DNA from 2 places in the Ureibacillus sp. FSL E2-3493 genome. Region 2 is predicted to be linked to the other one. Evidence: a T-box and tRNA genes for the amino acid it is inferred to sense, from the RefSeq annotation. Region 2 holds a T-box; the other holds one or more tRNA genes.
What was found. The T-box of region 2 lies ahead of trpS (tryptophan--tRNA ligase). A T-box ahead of a tRNA ligase gene usually reads a tRNA of that ligase, here a tRNA-Trp.

Region 1: it encodes a tRNA-Trp, which carries the amino acid that the T-box ahead of trpS (tryptophan--tRNA ligase) is inferred to sense. The anticodon was not compared.

The regions. Positions count from the first base shown of each region.
Region 1 covers NZ_JBBOPK010000001.1:2,889,330-2,893,732, forward strand. Annotated here, with positions in the region: gene MHH69_RS14895 (FAD-binding oxidoreductase) at 1-408, shown strand, start outside; gene MHH69_RS14900 (MFS transporter) at 405-941, shown strand; gene MHH69_RS14905 (YxiJ family protein) at 1,219-1,656, opposite strand; tRNA gene MHH69_RS14910 (tRNA-Leu) at 1,908-1,990, opposite strand; tRNA gene MHH69_RS14915 (tRNA-Cys) at 2,038-2,111, opposite strand; tRNA gene MHH69_RS14920 (tRNA-Gly) at 2,121-2,195, opposite strand; tRNA gene MHH69_RS14925 (tRNA-Gln) at 2,200-2,274, opposite strand; tRNA gene MHH69_RS14930 (tRNA-His) at 2,309-2,384, opposite strand; tRNA gene MHH69_RS14935 (tRNA-His) at 2,429-2,504, opposite strand; tRNA gene MHH69_RS14940 (tRNA-Trp) at 2,533-2,606, opposite strand; tRNA gene MHH69_RS14945 (tRNA-Tyr) at 2,619-2,702, opposite strand; tRNA gene MHH69_RS14950 (tRNA-Thr) at 2,709-2,784, opposite strand; tRNA gene MHH69_RS14955 (tRNA-Phe) at 2,797-2,872, opposite strand; tRNA gene MHH69_RS14960 (tRNA-Asp) at 2,889-2,964, opposite strand; tRNA gene MHH69_RS14965 (tRNA-Met) at 2,968-3,044, opposite strand; tRNA gene MHH69_RS14970 (tRNA-Val) at 3,090-3,165, opposite strand; tRNA gene MHH69_RS14975 (tRNA-Glu) at 3,188-3,262, opposite strand; tRNA gene MHH69_RS14980 (tRNA-Ser) at 3,278-3,369, opposite strand; tRNA gene MHH69_RS14985 (tRNA-Asn) at 3,378-3,452, opposite strand; rRNA gene rrf (5S ribosomal RNA) at 3,467-3,582, opposite strand; rRNA gene MHH69_RS14995 (23S ribosomal RNA) at 3,710-4,403, opposite strand, start outside.
Region 2 covers NZ_JBBOPK010000001.1:869,318-873,720, reverse strand. Annotated here, with positions in the region: gene mecA (adaptor protein MecA) at 1-461, opposite strand, end outside; gene spxA (transcriptional regulator SpxA) at 876-1,271, opposite strand; T-box leader at 1,746-1,963, shown strand; gene trpS (tryptophan--tRNA ligase) at 2,048-3,037, shown strand; gene fabF (beta-ketoacyl-ACP synthase II) at 3,313-4,403, opposite strand, start outside.

The DNA.
Region 1 (4,403 bases), 2.0 Mb from region 2:
TTACAAGAATACTTTGTCCCAATTGATGAGTTCTCTATGTATCTAGATGATTTACGGTCAATGCTTGAAAAAGAAGAACTAAATCTATTAAATATTACGGTTCGTTATGTAAATGAAGATAATGAGGCGGTATTATCCTATGCAAAAGAAGATATGTTTGCACTTGTTTTACTAATTAACCAAGGTAAAAGCAAAAAGGAAATTGAAAAAACCAATAAGGTTATCCAGAAAATGATTGATGTTACCTTACAACACGATGGCTCCTACTATTTGCCTTACTATTCTTATCCTACCCAAGCGCAAATGGATGAAGCCTATCCGAAGAACAAAGAGTTTTTCGAACAAAAGAAACAGTTTGACATGAATGAATTATTTATGAATCTATTTTACAAGGAGTACAGTCAATGAATTTCCGTAAGTTTTTAATTGCCCAAAGCATTCTAATTGCAGCAAGTAGTGTAGTCTTTCCATTTTATTTATTATTGATTAAAAATGTTGGAGATAGCTACTCTCAATTTGGTTGGGCCTATGGATTGTTTACTTTAACCGCAGCGCTTACCTATCCAATCATCGGCCGACTAGGTGATAGGTATGGTGATAAGAAAATGCTACTTATTTACACACTAGGCACGGCTGCCGTAATGTTGCTTATACCACTTCTGTACGAGGTATGGCAAGTTTATATGATACAGATCATGATGGGAATCCTCGGTGCAATTCAAAAAAATACAGAAAAAGCCTTTTTGGCTAGAAATAATGATAATGAAACTGCAGGTGAACGAATTGGTAAATACCATTTACAGATTTCATTGTGGAGCGGTTTAGGGATTATTCTTACTGGTTACTTAATTGATTTCTTAACCATTGCAAGTCTATTCTATTTAATTTCTTTTGTTTATATCATAGCCTCTTTCGTCATTATTAAGCGGGAGAGGATTTGAAACAGTTCTAATTTTCATCGTTCACAAGGATTATACTAATGGTTTGGGTCTTTCCGAATACTCTTGATAGGATATAATTTTAAGACGTGCTAGAGAGTCTGGACCTTTAAACCATTGGTATAATGCTTAGAAAATAAAAAGGATAAAAGACAAATAAATCGATTTCAACATAAATAAGGGATTGTAAAACCTTCGTATAGAAAATCCTTTTTCCTAGAAGCTTACCTTTACCGTATTCTTCATTTCTTTTTAAAATAATTCTTTTAACTAAAATAACTTATCTATTTTTATTAATAATTGTAAGTAACAATTCTCTTGTTTTTTCAAAACTGATAAGTTCTCTATGAAAGTTTGAATAATTAGCTAATGAATCTTTTAAAAAGTAATAGTTCGGGTAAAGTGAAAAAAAGTCTTTATGTAGAATTTGCCTTTGATATTTAGGAATTTTCTTATTTGCTAGTACATAAGTAGAACTTCCCGCAATAAACATACAAAATTCATTAAAATCAGCAGCCAACCAATTCTCTTCATCGATAATACCCACGAAATCTTTTTCAATTAGTTCAATATCTTCGTATGGGAATCCATTCGATAATTCTGTATGGTAAAGAATTTCTAGTTTACTCAATAAATCACTTTGCATGTCTTCCCATCCTATCTCTTTAAGCTTTTCAACTATCTCCTCTAAAAGCTGCATATTTTCATTATAAGACAAGCCTTCCTTCATTAAGGAGTAAAACTTGTTATTTTTATTTGAAATTACGTCTAGATCATATTTATCGGTTTACTTAAGAGAAAAGGATTTATGCCTTACCTCTTCCCGATTTCCAAGTGTTTAAAGACAAGGTACACACACAATTTTATGTACACGATATTTTGCTCGGAAGCCTTTTTAAAACAAATAAAAAACGTTTCTTACATAATGTAAGAAACGTTACTTTTACTGCTTTCTCAGTAGCAGTATGATACCGGTGGTCGGGGTCGAACCGACACTCCGTGATGGAACACGATTTTGAGTCGTGCGCGTCTGCCAATTCCGCCACACCGGCATATTAAAAAAAGATAAAAAAAAGATCGGTCATACCGATTAAAATTTTGGAGGCGGCAACCGGATTCGAACCGGTGATAAGGGTGTTGCAGACCCGTGCCTTACCACTTGGCTATGCCGCCATAACTTTTTGGAGCGGAAGACGGGGTTCGAACCCGCGACCCCCACCTTGGCAAGGTGGTGTTCTACCGCTGAACTACTTCCGCAAAATGGCTGGGGTACCAGGATTCGAACCTGGGCATGACGGAATCAAAATCCGTTGCCTTACCGCTTGGCTATACCCCAAAAATATAATGTAGATAGTAATTCTAAGTTTATATGGGGCGACTGATGGGAATCGAACCCACGAATGCCGGAACCACAATCCGGTGCGTTAACCACTTCGCCACAATCGCCATAATTATATTTATGTTCAATTTCTTTATTTTAAAACTTAGAATGGGGCGACTGATGGGAATCGAACCCACGAATGCCGGAACCACAATCCGGTGCGTTAACCACTTCGCCACAATCGCCGTAATAACTAGTTTTAAATTAAAAAATTGGCAGGGGCAGTAGGAATCGAACCCACACCAAAGGTTTTGGAGACCTCTATTCTACCGTTGAACTATGCCCCTATTTTTTTGAAATGGTGGAGGGGGACGGATTCGAACCGCCGAACCCGAAGGAGCGGATTTACAGTCCGCCGCGTTTAGCCACTTCGCTACCCCTCCGAAGAATGGTGCCGGCGAAAGGACTTGAACCCTCAACCTACTGATTACAAGTCAGTTGCTCTACCAATTGAGCTACACCGGCAACATATCTACATGGTGGGTCAGGACGGAATCGAACCGCCGACACTTAGAGCTTCAATCTAATGCTCTACCAACTGAGCTACTGACCCATGTTTTTATTTAAAATGGCGGTCCCGACCGGGATCGAACCGGCGATCTCCTGCGTGACAGGCAGGCATGTTAACCGCTACACCACGGGACCATTTGGTTGCGGGGACAGGATTTGAACCTGTGACCTTCGGGTTATGAGCCCGACGAGCTACCGAACTGCTCCACCCCGCGATAATATTATTATTTTGTTACTTTCATTATACCATAAATTAAATATGGTGGAGGATGACGGGCTCGAACCGCCGACCCCCTGCTTGTAAGGCAGGTGCTCTCCCAGCTGAGCTAATCCTCCAACTGGATTTATAAAATTCAAATGGTGACCCGTACGGGATTCGAACCCGTGTTACCGCCGTGAAAGGGCGGTGTCTTAACCACTTGACCAACGGGCCAATCAATAAGTAATATGGCGGAGAGTAAGGGATTTGAACCCTTGAGACAGTGTTACCCGCCTACACGATTTCCAATCGTGCTCCTTCGGCCTCTCGGACAACTCTCCAAGAAGTATGGCTCCGAAGGTAGGACTCGAACCTACGACCAACCGGTTAACAGCCGGTTGCTCTACCACTGAGCTACTTCGGAATATTTAGATAGCCGCCTAGCAACGTCCTACTCTCGCAGGGGGAAGCCCCCAACTACCATCGGCGCTAAAGAGCTTAACTTCCGTGTTCGGTATGGGAACGGGTGTGACCTCTTTGCCATCATCACTAGACTTAAAACCGAAAGACAAGTATTATTATACCATATTTGAAAGCAATTACAATACTTTTTTTATATTTTTTTGCTTCAAATTTATTATTCTTTCAAAACTGGATAAAGACATTGAATGCATTCAAGATTTGGTTAAGTCCTCGATCGATTAGTATTCGTCAGCTCCATGTGTCACCACACTTCCACCTCGAACCTATCTACCTCATCGTCTTTGAGGGATCTTACTTACTTGCGTAATGGGAAATCTCATCTTGAGGGGGGCTTCATGCTTAGATGCTTTCAGCACTTATCCCGTCCACACATAGCTACCCAGCGATGCCTTTGGCAAGACAACTGGTACACCAGCGGTGTGTCCATCCCGGTCCTCTCGTACTAAGGACAGCTCCTCTCAAATTTCCTACGCCCACGACGGATAGGGACCGAACTGTCTCACGACGTTCTGAACCCAGCTCGCGTACCGCTTTAATGGGCGAACAGCCCAACCCTTGGGACCGACTACAGCCCCAGGATGCGATGAGCCGACATCGAGGTGCCAAACCTCCCCGTCGATGTGGACTCTTGGGGGAGATAAGCCTGTTATCCCCGGGGTAGCTTTTATCCGTTGAGCGATGGCCCTTCCATGCGGAACCACCGGATCACTAAGCCCGTCTTTCGACCCTGCTCGACTTGTAGGTCTCGCAGTCAAGCTCCCTTGTGCCTTTACACTCTACGAATGATTTCCAACCATTCTGAGGGAACCTTTGGGCGCCTCCGTTACCTTTTAGGAGGCGACCGCCCCAGTCAAACTGTCCACCTGACACTGTCTCCTACCCCGCTAAGGGG
Region 2 (4,403 bases):
AATAAAGAAGATTGTAATCCGAATGGAAGCAAACGATTTGCTACAGGAATAATTTCATCAATATCTTTAAATTTGTAAATAGAGATATGATTTGTTCCTTGATGATTTACTTCTTCTTCTTCAAAGGAATCAAAAATGGATTCATCTAAATTTTTGTTATGGGCAGCATCTCGATGTTCCTCAAAACTTGATAATAATGAATTGGATTCACCATCTGAATTTATATTAGCACGAGTTACAATCACTTCAAGACCATGTTCAGAAGCATTCACATGTATCCAAATTGGTCCATCAAGATCAAAGTAATCTTCTGTATTGATCTCTCCAATCATATCCCAGAAAAGTTCTTCCCCTTTTGCTCTGTTATACCAAATCTCCTCACGACTATAACCACGATCTTCAATATCACGATAAGTAATGAAGAGTTTAATTGTGTTTTCGTTTACGCGTTCGATGTCCATTAGACTCAACTCCCTTCACAGTCATTCGTTGAAAAACAAAGAAAGCGTTCTTAGTATGTTTTGTATTGTACAGTTTTAACCTGACAATTCAAAAACTTACGACCAGTAATACAATGCAATTTTTGCTACAGAACAAAACGGTTTTTATTTATATCTATGCTTTATTCTATAACTCTATTGTATGATTACCTATTTAAAATGAAAAGAAAAAAACACTGTTCAAATAAAATAATTTGAATATTGAAATTGTAGTTGACTATACAGATGAAATCAAGTATAACGATTTGAAAAATGAATTAAAATTTTCCTTTTTTTCTACTTTATAAAATAGAATTAGATATATAAATAAAAATCGATAAAATCCAAGATTAATGGATTTTATCGATTAACGAATCTAAATATTCCTAAAAATAATTAATTCACCATTTTTTGTGCTTCTAACAATTGAAAAGCACGAACTTTCCTTGGTAAAAATCGTCGGATTTCATCTTCATTATATCCAACTTGTAAACGTTTCTCATCTAAAATGATAGGTCGACGTAATAATCCAGGATATTCTTGAATTAATTCATATAATTGTTGTAATGGTAAACTTTCCACATCAACATTTAATTTTTGGAAAATTTTTGAACGTGTCGAAATAATTTCATCTGTTCCATCTTCAGTCATTCGTAAAATTTCTTTAATTTCACTGATTGTTAATGGCTCAGAAAATATGTTACGCTCTCTATATGGAATCTCATGTTCTTCTAACCATGCCTTTGCTTTTCGACAAGATGTACAACTTGGTGATGTAAATAATGTTACAATCATTATTACACTTCCTTCCTAAGTGGTATCGGTGTGTATATTCTCAAGCTTTTATTAGTTTAGAATTAATTTAATTTAAAAACATGTTTTCATTATACAACAATCTTTTTCATTTGGATATAGCTTACCATTAAAAAAGAATTAACATGTCACATTAATTATGTCATTTTTTTCTCTTTTAAAACGGAATTTCTTAATTTATTGTTAGTTACTCTATTTATTTCCCTTATAGATAAAAAATTAAACTATTTCCATTCATCAATTTCAATATTCTCAATTAGCCGACATTAATCGAGAAGATATCGCAACTTTCTGTTAAATAGTACGTTTTTTTCAAGAAAAGCGTAACTGGAAAACGATTTATTGCGTTCTTCGATACAATCCTACCCAAACTTTTTCATTTTCATTCCAACAATAGAAATAAATTAATATTTGCTTTTAGTTCTAATTTTTTATATAATTTTTAAACAAATTGAAAAAACGATGAAAAAGAGTAGTACTTTTGCCTACCGTGCATAGAGAATCTGTGGTTGGTGTAAACAGAAGACGGAGCAATAGGAATGGACTTTCGAGTTGGCTTTATGAACTTACACTTTTAGTAGTAAAGCCCGTTTACTTCTCGTTACGAAGTCAAAGTGGTCATTAATGACAAACTGGGTGGTACCGCGGATTCAACATCATTCGTCCCATTACGTGAAAACGTATGGACGTATGATGTTTTTTTATGCTTACTTTTAAAAAGATTAAATCTTTAAAGAACATTAGGAGGTTTTTACATGAAAACGATTTTTTCAGGTGTTCAACCAACAGGAGTTATTACATTAGGAAATTACATAGGAGCACTTATGCAGTTTCCAGCCCTTCAAGATGAAGGAAACGCCATTTATTGTATAGTAGACCAGCATGCAATTACCGTTCCACAAGATCCTAAAGAGTTACAATCAAACATTCGTACATTAGCTGCAACTTATTTAGCAGTTGGAATTGATCCAAACAAGGCAACATTATTTATCCAATCGGAAGTACCCGCCCATGCTCAAGCTGGCTGGATGTTACAATGTGTAGCAACGATTGGGGAACTTGAACGTATGACCCAATTTAAAGATAAATCCGATGGAAAAGAATCGGTGAATGCTGGTCTTTTAACTTACCCACCATTAATGGCTGGTGATATTCTTTTATACAATACAAACATCGTACCAGTTGGAGAAGACCAAAAACAACATATCGAGTTAACTCGCGATTTAGCAGAACGCTTTAATAAGCGATTCGGCGATGTCTTTGTCATTCCTGAAATTCAATTACCGAAGGCAGGGGCTCGTATTAAATCCCTTCAAGAACCAACGAAAAAAATGAGCAAATCTGACCCAAATACGAAGGCAACGATTCGTTTACTCGATACGCCAAAACAAATTGAAAAGAAAATTAAATCTGCCGTTACGGATTCAGATGGCTTTGTAGCATTTGATGAAACGAATAAGCCAGGTGTTTCAAATTTATTAACAATTGAATCAGCTGTTACAGGGCTAGATATTGCCACATTAGTGAAAAAATATGATGGCTTAGGCTACGGTGCTTTCAAAGAAGGGGTCGCAACAAGTTTAATTGAACATTTGACGCCTGTCCAAGAACGCTTTAACGAGTTAATTCATTCTGAAGAGTTAGATCGCATTTTAGATGAAGGGGCAGAGAAAGCCAATGCCATTGCATCTAAAACGATTAAGAAAATGGAAAACGCGATGGGATTAGGTCGAAAATCAAAATAAATAAAATAATCAGTGACACGATCGCTATGTATAATTCATGGGTTCCAACAATAAAAGACCAAACTGCTGACCATGAATAACCTAGTGTTCGATAATTTAAATAAAGTAGTAAGTTCCCTACTGACATGACACAAATTCCATAGCTAAATAAAAAGAGCATAAATCGAAACATGTCCACCATCCTTTAATAACTAAATATTCATTTTCATAAACAAAAATGCCTTTAGCTTTTCGCTAAAGGCATCTTTTATTTCGACATAATGTCAGAATTAAAATTAATCGACTTTTTTCAACAATAAACTTGCATTATGACCACCAAAGCCAAGGGAATTACTCATTGCATATTCTACAAATTCTCTACGGGCAGTGTTTGGTACATAATCTAAATCACATTCTGGATCAGGATTTTCTAAATTAATTGTAGGCGGTAAAACACCTTCTTTTAACGCTAAAGCAGTAAAGATTGTTTCTACCCCACCAGCAGCACCTAGTAAATGACCTGTCATCGATTTCGTTGAACTCATTGCCAATTTGTATGCATGATCGCCAAATACTGTTTTTACGGCTTTTGTTTCAAATAAATCGTTATATTGAGTACTTGTTCCGTGGGCATTAATATAACCTACTAATGATGGACTTACTTCACCATCATCTAATGCTTGTTGAATAGCACGGGCAGCTCCTTCACCTTCTGGAGCTGGAGCAGTAATATGATAAGCATCACCTGTTGCACCATATCCTACTATTTCTGCATAAATTTTTGCACCACGTTTTTTAGCAAGTTCATATTCTTCTAATACTAAAATACCAGCACCTTCTGCAATAACAAATCCATCACGATTCGCATCAAATGGACGGGAAGCAGTTTGGGCATCCGGATTTAATGACAATGCAGTACTTGAGCAAAATCCTGCTACTGCCATATTTACGATTGGCGCCTCAGCACCACCAGTAATCATCACATCTGCATCGCCACGTTGGATTACTTTAAAAGCATCCCCGATTGAGTTAGTCCCAGATGCACATGCCGTTACAGAACATGAATTGATACCTTTTGCTCCTAAGTGAATGGACACTTGACCAGAAGCCATGTTTGGAATCATCATCGGTACAAAGAATGGGCTTACCCGACGTACCCCACGTTGTTGGAACGTTTCGAATTGATTTTCAAAAGTTTCCATACCACCTATACCTGAACCGATCCAAACACCTACTCGTGGTGCTAATTCTTCCGTAATCTCAAGCTCAGCATCTTTTACTGCCATGATAGAAGAAGCTAACGCATAATGAGTAAAACGGTCCATTTTTCGTGCTTCTTTTCTATCTATATATTGTTCAATATCAAAATCCTTTACTTCAGCTGCTA